Linked DNA regions of Tistrella bauzanensis. The protein of the gene in region 2 interacts with the protein of the main gene of each other region in a pairwise test. Links are inferred from orthologs where the notes say so. Each region holds a gene or a part of one and is shown on either strand. Other genes may lie near its edges.

Region 1 (5,827 bases), on a different replicon or contig from region 2:
CAGCCGTGACGGTTGGAGCCGGTCGGCGGACGCGCGGTGGACAGTCCCCACCACCTGTAGCAAGCTTGCGCCCGCCCGGCAACGGCGCTGGCCAGGGCCATTGCCCGGTGCCCCTGGCAGCGGGCCGCCCGCGCCCACCCTGAGACGTCGAGAGGCAGCCTCACCATGCGTTATCGCCGACTGGGCCGAAGTGGCCTGCTCGTGTCCGAAATATCCCTGGGAACCATGACCTTCGGCGGCCAGGTGCCCGAGGCCGAGGCCGTGCGGATCATGTCCCGCGCCTTCGACGCCGGGGTCAATCTGTTCGACACCGCCGAAATGTACGCGGTTCCCCAGACGCCCGAGACCCAGGGCGCCAGCGAACGCATCCTCGGCGCCTTTCTCAAGACCGTCCCGCGCGACCGGGTGATCGTCGCCACCAAGGTCAATGGCCCGGGCGAGGGGCCGCTCACCGGCATCACCGCCCATATGCGCGGCGGCCTGTCGGCGATCGACCGCTTCCACATCGAACGGGCGGTGGAGGCCAGCCTGCGCCGGCTTGGCACCGATGTCGTCGATCTCTACCAGACCCACTGGCCCGACCGTGTCGTGCCGATGGCCGAACAGCTTGATGCCCTGGACCGGCTGGTCCAGGCGGGCAAGATCCGCTATGCGGGGGTCAGCAACGAAACCCCCTGGGGCCTGACCCGGCTGGCCGCCACCGCCGAGGCACAAGGCACCGCCGCCGTGGTGTCGGTCCAGAACGTCTATCACATGCTGAAGCGGGTCTATGACGACGGCATGATGGAGGTCTGCCGGAACGAGGGCGTCGGCATGCTCGCCTTCTCGCCGCTCGCCATGGGACTGCTGACCGGAAAATACGGCACCGGCCAGGACGCGCCGCCGGCCTCGCGGCTCTACACCTTCCCGCCCCGCTTCGCCGGCCGCTATCTACACCCGCGCGCCCTCGCCGCCGCCGGCCGCTATGTGGCGCTGGCCCATGAGTTCGGTCTGGACCCCACCACCATGGCCGTTGCCTGGACCGCCGGCCGGCCGGGTGTCACCTCGGCCCTGCCCGGGGTCTCGGCCGATCACCAGTTGGATGCCATTCTGGCCGCTGCCGGTCTCGATCTGCCCGCCGATCTGCTCGACGCAATCGATGCCGTGCACCGCGAGATGCCCAACCCGGTGATCTGACCGGCTCCACCACAGGGGCGTCAGGACATGGAAACGGCCGCCCGGTCTGGCCGGGCGGCCGTTATCCATTGATCCGGACGGATGGGCGATCAGCCGGCCGGAGCGGGCGCCAAGGCAGCGGGCGCCGCGCCATTGCCACCCGGCAGGTTCAGCGTGCCGTCCGATCCGAAATAGCGGAAGAACTCGCCATTCGGGCTCAACAGCATGGTGGTGTCGGAATTGCCCAACGCCGCCCGATAGGCCTGCAGACTGCGATAGAAGTCGAAGAACGCCGCATCCTGGCCGAAGCTGTCGGCAAAGATCTTACTGGCGGTCGCGTCGCCTTCACCGCGGGCGATCTGGGCTTCCCGGCGGGCCTCGGCCAGAAGCACGGTCCGCTCGCGATCGGCCCGCGACCGGATGCGCTGGGCAAGCTCGGCGCCCTGGGCACGCAGTTCGGTCGCCTCGCGTTCACGCTCGGTGCGCATCCGGCTGAAGATCGCCTGGCTGTTGGCTTCCGGCAGGTCCACGCGGCGCATGCGCACGTCCAGCACCTCGATGCCGAAGCTTTTGGCCTCGCCATTCACGATCTGGGCGGTCTGGGCCATCAGTTCGGCACGCTGGCTGGTCAGCACGGATGACAGCGGCACCGAGCCCAGCACGTTACGCAGGCTGGCATTCACGATGCTGTCCAGACGGGCGCGCACCACCGCTTCCGATCCCACCGCCTGATAGAAGCGCAGCGGATCGACGATGCGGAAGCGGGCGAAGCTGTCGACCACCAGCCGCTTCTGGTCGGAGGCGATCAGTTCCTGCACGTCGGCGTCGAAATCCAGCACGCGGTTGTCATAGAACACCACGTTCTGGATGAAGGGCAGCTTGAAATGCAGCCCCGGTTCCTTGACCACCTTGCGCGGCTCACCAAGCTGCAGGACCAGGGCCTGTTCGGTCTGGTGAACCACATAGCTCGCCGAGATGCCGACGATGGCAACAGCCACCGCAGCGATGCCGGCGATGGTGAGAAGACCTTTCCTCATCTCGTCGTCTCCTCGCTCAACGCGGCTGGTTGCTGTTGGGCACCGGCGCCGATGCCGGCGCCGCCGGGCTGGAATAGCCCGACGTCCCTGCGGCCTCGGCCCCGTCGCGTGCGGCGGGCTGCGGCTCGCGGATCAGGCGGTCGAGCGGCAGATACGGCACGACCGACTGGCCGCCACCCGCGCCATTGCCCGACACACCCGGCTCGATGATGATCTTGCTCATGCCGCCGAGCACCTCTTCCATCGTCTCCAGATACAGACGGCGGGCAGTGATGTCCTTGGCGTTGTTATAGGCGGTCAGGATCGAGGTGAAGCGATCGGCCGAGCCTTCGGCATCCGCCACCACCTGCTCGCGATAGGCCTGGGCTTCCTGCACCAGCCGTTCCGCTTCACCGCGGGCGCGGGGCAGAATGCCGTTACGATAGGCTTCCGCCTCGTTCTGCGCCCGCTCCTGATCGGCGCGGGCCGCCTGGACGTCGCGGAAGGCATCGATGACCTGCTGCGGCGGGTCGACCTTCTGCAACTGCACCTGGGTGACCTCGACGCCGGATTTGTAGGTGTCCAGCACCGACTGCATCAACTCGCGGGTCTGCTGCTCGATCCGCGCGCGGCCCTCGGTCAGCACGAACTGCAATGGCGTCTGGCCGACCGTTTCACGCATAGCGCTTTCCGCCACCGATTTGATGGTGGTGTCGGGGCGCTGGATCTCGAACAGATAGGCGCCGGCATCCTTGATCCGCCAGAACACCGTCACGTCGATATCGATGATGTTCTCGTCGCCGGTCAGCATCAGGCTTTCGGCATTGACCTCGCGCACGCCGGCGGCGCGCCCGAAATCGGTGCCCGACCGATAGCCGATCTCCACCCGGTTCACCTTGGTGACCGCGGGCTTGTAGACCTCGCCGATCGGGGTCGGCCAGTTATAGTGCAGGCCCGGTGTCGTGGTGTTGACCCAGCGGCCGAACACCAGTTCGACGCCCTGCTCGTCGGGCTGCACGCGATAGAACCCGGTGCCCAGCCAGATGGCCAGACCGACCGCCGCGACCACGGCGATCAGACGCCCGCTGCCGGCGCCACCTCCGCCCGGCAGCACGCGGCGCATGCGTTCCTGGCTCTTGCGCAGCAGTTCATCCAGGTCTGGCGGCTGCGGCCCGCTGGGCCCGCGCCCCCATGGCCCCTGAGGACCGCCTCCCTGTCCACCGCCCGGCGTGTTCCACGGCATGCTCGATTGATCCCCGCTTCCTGTCGTGGTCGAACCCGTCGCGCGACGGACGGTTGTTTGCGACCATCGGTCGCACCGCCGCCGGCGTCTCGAACCCATGCGATACCACAGCCGCATGGCCCCATCATCGGCCGGTGTCGAGATATCGGCACGGCCCGCCGCTTGCGCGGCCGGGGCCCGACACCACATGGTGCCACACCGTCGCACCTCACCATATGATGCCAGACCATATGGTACATGGCGCGTCGTTGCGCTTATATCACTGCCACCGGCAGCCTTTCGGCCAGCCCCGCCGGTTTCCCGACGGTGTCCACCGGTGCCGGCCGCTCCATATCGGACCGCCCCGGCATCGGTCGTCCAAATGCCCGATCCACGGGCTATATCGCAATGAACCCGGAGTTTTCAACCATGTCACGGACCGTTCGCGATCAGATTCTGTCAGCGCTCGCCGGGATAGCCGATCCGGAACGCGGTCGCGACGTGGTCGCATCGGGCCGGATATCGGGTGTCGCCGTCGAAGATGGCGTCGCGCGGATCATGGTCGAGACCACGCCCGAACGGGCCGGCGCCACCGAGCCGCTGCGTCGGGCGGTTGAAGCCGCCGCCGCATCCGTGCGCGGTGTCAAGCGCGCCTCGGCGGTGCTGACGGCCGAACGCGGCCCTGCCCAGCGCCGTGCCTCTGCCCCTGAGGGGGCAGCCCCGGGCGCTGCCCGGCCACGACCCGCGGCCCCCACCCTGCCCGGCGTGAAAGCGGTCATCGCGGTCGCCTCGGGCAAGGGCGGTGTCGGCAAGTCGACACTGGCGGTCAATCTGGCGCTGGCGCTTCAGGCCCGCGGCCTGAAGGTGGGATTGCTGGATGCCGATGTCTACGGTCCATCGATCCCGCGAATGCTGGGCCTGTCCGGGCGCCCCGACAGCCCCGATGGCAAGCGGATCACCCCCAAGATCGGCTGGGGCCTGAAGGCCATGTCGATCGGCCTGATGGTCGAGGAAGACACGCCGCTTATCTGGCGCGGGCCGATGGTTCAGGGCGCGCTCGACCAGTTCCTGCGCGAAACCGACTGGGCGCCGCTCGATATCCTGGTGCTCGACATGCCGCCCGGCACCGGCGACGTTCAGCTCTCCATCGCCCAGCGCGTGCCGCTCGCCGGCGCCGTGATCGTCTCGACGCCGCAGGACATCGCCCTGCTGGATGCGCGCAAGGGCCTTGCCATGTTCCGCCGGGTCGAGGTGCCGATCCTGGGGCTGGTGGAGAATATGAGCTGGTTCACCTGCCCGCATTGCGGTGGCCGCTCCGACATCTTCGGTCATGGCGGTGCCCGCGACGAGGCGCTGAAGCTGGGCCTGCCATTTCTGGGGGCCGTGCCGCTCGACCTCGACGTGCGGATCATGTCGGATGAGGGGCGCCCCGTGGTCGCGGTTGCCCCCGACAGCGAGGCGGCTGCCCCCTATCACGCCATCGCCGCCGGCGTGGTCGACAGCATCGCCAAGGCCCATCGCGAGCCGCCGCGCATCATGATCGAGGACTGATCTCACGCAACCATGGACGCGATCAACGCCCGATGAACGGATTGAATCCCAGCCCCGCCAGCACCGCCCAGGCCGTCGCCCCCAGATGCGGCCACCGGTGATATCTGAAATCATCGGTGGTGCTGTCGGGGCCGATGGCAAGGCCAGTGGTGATGGAAGGCGCGCGGGTCGCGAACAGATAGCCGCCGGGCGACTGCTCGGCCAGCAGGCCCTCCAGCATCACCCGCGCCTCGTCGCGCCGGTCCAGCACCCGCAGCACCAGGGCGGCCTGGGCCGTGCCCTCGATCCAGATGCCGTCGCGGTCATCGTTGAAATCGAAGCCGCCATCCACGCCGTGGGCTGCCTCGGCATAAGCGAAGGCCGCGCGCCAGTCCTCTGACGCGTCGGCCAGCAATAACGGCCATAGCTGGGCATCCAGCCCCGATGTCGCGGTATTGATCGTCCGGCCATCCGGCAGGGTGCCGGTGGGAAAATGATCCCCCTTGCCCGCCGCCCACATCGCATCCAGAAACGCCCGTGCCCGCGCCGCGGCCTTCGGCCAGTCGGGCTGGTCGGGGTCGATCGCGGCCAGCCGGGTGAACATCGCCGCCAGATCGGCGTTATGTTCGGTCGATTTCCAGCCGATTGCCTGCCGGCCCTCACCGGCGCCGGCGATGCCGCCGGTATAGCCGCCCGGCCCGTCGTCATCATCGCCGTCGGCCGTGGCATTGATCACCCAGCGGCCGATCAGCCGCGCGGCATTGCGGGCCTCGTCGCGCAGCATGGCGCTGAACGGCGGCGGGCTGTCATCCGCGCCACGGGCGCCACGCTCGGCCACGCTCAACAGCGCCAGCGCCACCCAGGCGGCGTTGCCGGTCGCCGTGCCGACCTGATAGGGATCTTC
Region 2 (7,906 bases):
CACGCGGATAAGGGTTTCAGTCCCGGACGGGCGGATCAGAACCCGACCATGTCCGTCGAGCCGCGCGGTCTCGGCGGCAATCACCGCCATCACCTCCGGGTCGGTCTGCGGCGGCTGGCCAGCATAGCGGACATTGCGCAGCAGCTGCGGCCAGGGTTCGAAACGGTTGGTCGCCGCCTTGGCACTGATGCCGTCATCCACCATCACCGCCAGCACCTGCAGGGCCGCCACCAGTCCGTCGCCGGTGGTGGCATAATCGCTGAAGATCATATGGCCCGACTGCTCGCCGCCGACATTGTAGCCATCGGCACGCATCCGCTCGCCCACATAGCGGTCGCCCACCTGGGTGCGGACCAGATGCAGGCCGCTGGCCTCCAGATAGCGTTCCAGCCCCATATTCGACATCACCGTGGCCACGATCCCACCGCCGACCAGCCGGTTGCGTTTGGCCCAGCTGGTTGCGATCAGGGCCATGATCTGGTCGCCATCCACCTGGCGCCCGGCTTCATCGACCACGATCACCCGGTCGGCATCACCATCCAGGGCAAAGCCGATATCGCATCCCTTCTCCACCACCGCCCGTGCCAGGGCATCCGGCGCGGTCGAGCCGCAGTCGCGATTGATGTTGAAGCCGTCCGGCTCCACCCCGATCGCCGTCACATCGGCACCCAGCTCCCACAAGATCGTCGGGGCCACCGAATAGGCGGCGCCATTGGCGCAGTCGATGGCCACTTTCAGGCCGTCGAGCCTCAGGCCCCGGGGCAAGGTGCCCTTGATCGCCTCGACATAGCGGTCGCGGGCGGTATCCAGCCGTCGGGCCCGGCCCAGCTTCTCCGATGCGGCAAGGCCGACATCGGGAGGGCCGTCCATCAGGGCCTCGATCTCGTCCTGCACCTCGTCGGACAGCTTGTAGCCGTCGGGGCCGAACAGCTTGACGCCATTATCGGCGAACGGATTGTGCGAGGCGGAAATCATCACGCCCAGATCGCACCGCATCGACCGGGTCAGCATCGCGATCGCCGGCGTCGGTATCGGCCCGACAAGAATGACGTCACAGCCGGCCGAAACGAAGCCCGCGGTCAGCGCCGGTTCGATCATATAGCCCGACAGCCTCGTGTCTTTGCCGATCACCACCCGCGTGCGCGCACGGATCGACCGGAACCGCATGCCGGTGGCCACACCCAGCCGCAGGGCGACCTCGGCGGTCATCGGCCAGCTGTTGGCACGGCCGCGAATACCGTCGGTGCCGAAATAGCGATGCGACATGATCAAGATCCTGGCTGATTGTCCCGGTCGTGCGGCATCTCTGCCGCATCGGGGTCGTGGTCCTCGTCCGGGGTATGCGCGAAACTGGCGCCGAAGCATGGCCCTTTCGGCGGCGTCATCCGGACAGGCGGTGGCAGCGGGTCAACCCGCCGGCGCCCGGCCGCGGGCGATGGCCGCGTCGACCACCAATGCCTGAGCCGTTTCAGCCACGTCATGCACCCTCACGATCTGCGCGCCCTGGGCCACCGCGGCCAGCGCTGCTGCCAGCGACCCCGGCACCCGTGCCTTCGGCTGGTCGATGCCGGCCACGCGCCCGATGAAGCTCTTGCGCGACACGCCGATCAGAAGCGGCCGGCCAAGCCCATGGAAGATCGACAGGTTATGCAGCAAGGCAAGGTTCTGGTCCACCGTCTTGGCAAAGCCGATGCCCGGATCGATCGCCACATCGCCCTGCGGCACCCCGGCCTCATCCATCAGCGCCAGCCGGTCTTCCAACTCGTCGAAGACGTCCAGAACCACATCGTCATAGACCGCCAGAGACTGCATGTCGGCCGGCGTGCCACGCATATGCATGACCACGGCGGCAAGCCCGGCGGCGGCCACGGCATCGGCCGCCCCCGGATCATAGGTGAAGCCGCTGACGTCGTTGACGATCGCAGCGCCACGGCGCGCGGCATGGCGCATCACCACCGCCTTGCGGGTGTCGACGGACACCACCGCCCCCAGTTCCGCCGCCGCCGTCAGTGCCGGCTCCAGGCGATGGATCTCTTCCGCCGGGTCGACGGCGGCCGCACCCGGACGGGTGGTTTCGGCGCCAAGATCCACAAGATCGGCGCCATCCTCCAGCGCCCGGCGCACCGCCGCCGCCGCGTCGACCGGTGCGAAGGCATCGCCGCCATCCGAGAAGCTGTCGGGCGTGACGTTGACGATCGCCATCACCTGCGGCCGGCCGCGCATATCCAGTCCGGCAAACCTCTGGCGCGGCACCTCCAGCGCCCGCAAGCGCCGGGCCAGTCGCCGGCCCGCCGGCAGAGCGGTCAAGCGGTCGGCCAGACGCAGGGCATCCTCGATCGGCATCACCGCCCGGCCCACCCGGTCGGCCGCGCCGGCGCCCCGTCCGGCCCGCCAGATGATCTCGACCACCCCAAAGGCCAGCCAGCCGCCGGCAAGGCAGCGGAACCCCGCGACCGGCGCCCGCCTCAACGCCGCGCGGGGCGCCGCGCCGACGCCGGCGGTGCGGGCCGGCACGAACCCGATCGGGCGGACATACACTCGAAGACCCGCATCGGCGTCACGGATGCGGGTCTCGACATATGACATCGCGGCCGCATCAGACGATGCGGCCGCGATGGATGTGGACAGGTCAGCGGGCAAGTCAGCAGTCCCTGGCTGTCGGTCGGCGGTGCGGAGCCGGTATCTGTCGACACCGGCCCCATGATCGTCAGACGGCTATCGGCCAAGCGAGCAGCCGCCCGTCCTGCCGGATGGCCGTCCTGCCGGATCAGGCGCCCGGCTGCGGGCTGGGTCGCAGCCCGTCATCGCCGCCCGCCGTCGGCACCGAGGCCCTGGGCGGCCGCGGATCGGATGCCGGCGCGGTGCCGCCATCGCCCATGTCGTCGGGGCGGTGCCGCTTGATGGTTTCGCCTGCGGCGATCGCCTTCAACTCGTCACCCGACAGGGTTTCATATTCCAGCAGCGCCTGGGCGACCCGCTCCAGCTGGTCGCGGTAATCGGTCAGGATGGTGCGCGCCCGGTCATAGGCTTCCTCGACGATCCGCCGCACTTCCTGGTCGATGACATTGGCCGTCGCCTCGGATGTGCCGCGCGACTGGGTCACCGCATAGCCGACGAAGGGCTCGTTGTCGCCCTCGCCATAATTCAGCGGGCCCAGCTTGTCGCTCATGCCCCACTGGGTGACCATGTTCTTGGCCAGCTTGGTCGCCATCTGGATATCCGACGACGCGCCACTGGTGACCTTGTCATGGCCGAAGATGATCTCTTCAGCCAGCCGGCCACCCATGGCGACCGCCAGATCCGCTTCCAGCTTCTCGCGCGACACCGACAGACGGTCCCGCTCCGGCAGCCGCATCACCATGCCCAGTGCACGACCGCGCGGGATGATGGTCGCCTTGTGGATCGGGTCGGATGCCGGGCAGTGCATGGCGACGATGGCGTGGCCGCCCTCGTGATAGGCGGTCAGGCGCTTCTCGTCCTCGCTCATCGCGATCGAGCGGCGCTCGGCCCCCATCATCACCTTGTCCTTGGCGTCCTCGAATTCCGCCATACCGACCACGCGCTTGTTGCGGCGCGCGGCCAGCAGGGCTGCCTCGTTGACCAGATTGGCCAGGTCGGCACCCGAGAAGCCGGGTGTCGCGCGGGCGATGACCCGGGCATTCACATCAGGGCCGATCGGCACCTTGCGCATGTGCACCGACAGGATCTTCTCACGGCCCGACACGTCGGGGTTCGGCACAACGACCTGCCGGTCGAAGCGGCCCGGACGCAGCAGGGCCGGGTCCAGCACGTCGGGGCGGTTGGTGGCGGCGATGATGATCACGCCCTCATTCGCCTCGAAGCCGTCCATTTCGACCAGCAACTGGTTCAGGGTCTGCTCGCGTTCGTCATTACCACCGCCGAGGCCGGCGCCGCGATGGCGACCGACCGCGTCGATCTCGTCGATGAAGATCAGGCAGGGGGCGTTCTTCTTGCCCTGTTCGAACATGTCGCGGACACGGCTGGCGCCGACACCCACGAACATCTCGACGAAATCGGAACCCGAGATCGAGAAGAAGGGAACGTTCGCCTCGCCGGCGATCGCCCGCGCCAGAAGCGTCTTGCCGGTACCCGGAGGGCCCACAAGCAGCACGCCCTTGGGAATGCGGCCGCCCAGCCGCTGGAACTTCTGCGGCGACTTCAGGAATTCGACGATCTCGTGGAGTTCGTCCTTCGCCTCGTCGATACCGGCGACGTCCTCAAAAGTCACGCGCCCCGATTTCTCGGTCAGCAGACGGGCCTTGGACTTGCCGAAGCCCATCGCCTTTCCGCCGCCGCCCTGCATCTGACGCATGAAGAAGATCCACACGCCGATCAGCAGCAGCATCGGGAACCACGAGATCAGAATCCCGAACAGCGAGGGCACATTGTCCTCGGCCGGTGCCACATTGATGCGGACATTGCCTTCGCGCAGCCGGTCGACCATGCCGTTATCGTTCGGCGGGGCGACCGTGCGGAATTCGACCCCGCTGCCGTCATTGAAATGACCGCGGATCGTGTCGCCCTGGATGGTCACGTCGGTGACGCGGCCTTCCTGCACGGCGTTGAGGAAGTCCGAATACGCGACCTGGCGCGACGGACCCTGACTCTGGGGGCTCTGGAACAGATTGAACAGAGCCACCAGCAGCAGGGCGATGATCACCCAGAGCGCGAGGTTCTTAACATTGTTCACGACCGAGGTCTCTTTCCTGCCGAATGTTCGCCCGCCATCGTCCAGAAGACGCCGTCACCGTCGAACGGACGGGATGGCGCGAACCATGCCCGGAAGGTCGGTTGGGCAAGGGTGTGCGGATGGGCAAGGGTGTGGTCAGCCGCAGCCTCCCCGCGGATGCTCCCTGTTAAGTGGGGGAATGCGACGGGCACGTCAAGTCGCCGAAGCACCGGCAAGGATGCGATTGCACGTCCAGGCACCTCGTTCCGCAGCCTGCGGGCGGCAGCCGGGGCCATCAGCCCCAGCCGCATGGCCAGCGACGTGCCCATCGCCCCAAGGGTCAAGGGTGCCGCAGTCCTGCCGTCGCCGACTGCATCGGTATTCGGCACCTGCACGACGAAACGCCCGTCCCAGCCAGTTCTCTCACCCGCGACGACCGGTACGGGTGCCGCCACCGCCGCCGGTTCACGCAGCACCGTCACCCGGCCGCCGCCCCAGACGATGCGACAGCCGCCAAGGGTCCGGCCGCCTTGCGGCATGTTGCCGCTCCGGGTCGCGGCCCGGGCCTGACCGATCAACGCGGCGGTCAGCGCCATCACCGGCCCCTGCCTTGGTGGCAGATCCAGGCCGCCGATCACCAGACACAGGCGTTCAACCAGCCGGGGGGCCAGATCACCGGTCAGCGCCGGGTCGGCGAACAGCGGCAAAGGCAGCTCGGCGCCCCCCCAGGGGTGGAACCGCAGGCCGCCGGCAAAGGCGGCCCGCACCAGCCGGTCATCCAGCGTCGCCCGCACCCGCGCCGCGCGCGATGCCGACTGTGCGATGCCGGCCGGGTCCAGCCCGGCATCGCACAGGGGGGCAGCGGCCTGCCGCAACCGCACTCTCTGAACCGCGCCGTCGTCATTCATCGGGTCATGCAGCGCGGTCAGCCCGGCCTGCGCCACCAGCCGGGCCAGACCGGCACGGCGCAGGCCCAGCAGCGGCCGCAGCAGCCGCAGGCCCTGATGCGGCCGGATAGCCGCCATCGCCGCCAGGCCGTCGATGCCGCTGCCCCGCCCCAGGCGGATCAGCACCGTTTCCGCCAGGTCGTCCAGGCTGTGACCGACCAGCAGATGCAGGATGCCGGCATCACGGCAGGCCCGGGCCAGCCGGTCATAGCGGGCGCGGCGTGCCGCCGCCTCGATGCCGGTCGCCGGCAGGCTGCCGGGGGGCAGTGTCAGGATGCGGGCCGCCACCCCCAGCCAGCCGGCCAGACCGGCGGCGGCGCGGGCGGCATCGTCGCTGCCGGCCCGCAAGCCGTGATCGACCACCAGCGCGGTGACCCGTCCGCCCCTCATCCGCGCCCAGTCGCGCGCCAGCAGGGTCAGCGCCAGGCTGTCCGGCCCGCCCGACAGGGCCACGGCCAGATGCGGCGATGCCTCGACGACGCCGGCCGCCATCATGGCGGCCGCGAAGCGACCGGTCAGATCATCATGCCCGGTAGCGGTGCCGCCACGATCGGGGCGGCCGCACGCTCTGCCATTCCGGTGCTCGGTGGACATCGCGGCCATCGCCATGCCTGATCAGTTGCAGCCCAGCTTCTTCTGCTCGCGCTCGGTCACCACCTTGATATTGGCGGGGGCATCGGGGAACTGCTTGTTCAGGATCGAATAGGCGCCGCAGGCATCGTCCTTGCGGTTCAGCGCCGCAAAGCTCATCCCCAGCTTCAACACCATGTCGGGCGCTTTCGGGCTTTTCGCATGGCCGCTGACGCCGTCGCCGAAGGTCAGGGCGGCACGATCGTACTGGCCCTGCGCATAATAGGTCTCGCCCAGCCAGTAATAGGCGTTGCCGACCAGATCGCCCTGCTTATAGCGGCCGATCAACTCGTTGAACGCCACCTCGGCGCCCGCATAGTCACGGTCCTTCAGCAGCAGATCGAGCCCGTACCGATACAGCTCCTGTTCGGTCTGGATCTGCTCCACCCGGCTCTTCGCCGCATCGCCGCCGGCCACCGGCGGCGGGGTCGGCTGCGTCGGCGCGGGTTGGGTGCTGGTGATGCTGTTGCCGTCGGCGTCCCGCCGCGTGGTGATGGTGCCAAGCGGCTGCACCGCGCCGCCCCGCTGGTCGCCGGCAGGGGCTTGCGTGCTGGCGCCATCCCCGCCCGCGCCGATGGCGGACCCGGTACCGGTCCCGATTGCGGCCCCGTCCGCCACATCACCGGCGCCCGGCGCCTGGGACAAGGTCGCCTCGATCCGGCCCAGCCGGTCGTTGAGGTCGCGTTCCATCCGATCCAGCCGTTCTTCAAGCCGGCGCAGGCGGAATTCGGCTTCCTCGATCCGGCCGGTCTGGCGGCGCTGCCCCTCTTCAAGGCCGCTCAACCGGCTCTCGAATGCCGCGGCCATCGCCGCGGTCGCGGGGGGCTGCTGCTGCGCCGTCGCATCGGGGCTGTCGACCAGCAGCAAGGCCAGGGTCACCGCCACCAGTGCCGTCGTGCCGGCGATGCCGCGCGTCAGCCGGCGCCCATATGCGTCGGCATGCCTGTCGCCGAAGCCGGTCGGGAAGAGAGCCATGATGTTCATGCCTTAGATCAGGGGATCGACCATGTCTGCCTGCCTGCGCCGCAGGATCCCGATATCGATCGGCACCGTTGCGGATAAGGCATCGACAGGTATAACGCAAAGCCGTGCAAAAGCCGACGGCCGGCGTTCCCGCAAGGGGATCGCCGGCCGTCGTCCGGTCCGTCAGGACCGGAAATCCGTCTAGGAGTGACGGAGCCGTCGTCAGTTGACCAGCACGGTCACGGCGCGACGGTTCTGCGCCCAGGCAGCCTCGTCGGAGCCGAGAACGGCCGGCCGTTCCTTGCCGTAAGAGATCGTCTCGATACGGTCCGGCGAGATGCCGAGCGCCACGAGATAATTCTTGGCGGCCGTCGCGCGACGCTCGCCAAGGGCGAGGTTGTACTCGCGGGTGCCGCGTTCGTCGGCATGGCCCTCGACGATCACCCGCTGTGCCGGATTGGCGCGCAGGAAATCGGCCTGAACCGACAGGGTCTGGCGACCCTCGGCGGTCAGCGACGAGCTGTCGAGTTCAAAGAACACGCGGTCGCCAGCGGTCTGCTGCACGTATTCCCACGAACCGGGCTGGGCGCCGGTCGAGATGGTGCCCTGGCTCGAACCGACGGACGAGGAGGTTCCGCCGGTGGCGCCGGTGGAGCCCGTGTCTTCCGGAGCGGAC

What was found.
Region 1: the proteins of ftsH (region 2) and hflC interact in binary tests that used the Escherichia coli proteins (3 or more experiments, as listed by UniProt). The link is inferred for Tistrella bauzanensis from one-to-one orthologs.

What each region holds. Positions count from the first base shown.
Region 1 is NZ_BMDZ01000017.1:47,717-53,543, reverse strand. The notes cover bases 230-3,004. They hold hflC (protease modulator HflC), read right to left. Parts: upstream 2,193-3,004; coding sequence 1,266-2,192; downstream 230-1,265. Other genes in these bases: hflK (FtsH protease activity modulator HflK), read right to left, coding at 2,209-3,004; IEW15_RS09315 (aldo/keto reductase), read left to right, coding at 230-1,176. Also shown: more of IEW15_RS09315, read left to right, coding at 166-229; more of hflK, read right to left, coding at 3,005-3,414; IEW15_RS09300 (Mrp/NBP35 family ATP-binding protein), read left to right, coding at 3,823-4,944; IEW15_RS09295 (hypothetical protein), read right to left, coding at 4,967-5,827.
Region 2 is NZ_BMDZ01000005.1:52,801-60,706, forward strand. Bases 2,240-5,239 are described here. They hold ftsH (ATP-dependent zinc metalloprotease FtsH), read right to left. Parts: upstream 4,712-5,239; coding sequence 2,768-4,711; downstream 2,240-2,767. Other genes in these bases: folP (dihydropteroate synthase), read right to left, coding at 2,240-2,586; tilS (tRNA lysidine(34) synthetase TilS), read right to left, coding at 4,708-5,239. Outside these bases: glmM (phosphoglucosamine mutase), read right to left, coding at 1-1,266; more of folP, read right to left, coding at 1,408-2,239; more of tilS, read right to left, coding at 5,240-6,240; tol-pal system protein YbgF, read right to left, coding at 6,253-7,251; peptidoglycan-associated lipoprotein Pal, read right to left, coding at 7,453-7,906. UniProt on the Escherichia coli protein: Acts as a processive, ATP-dependent zinc metallopeptidase for both cytoplasmic and membrane proteins. Plays a role in the quality control of integral membrane proteins.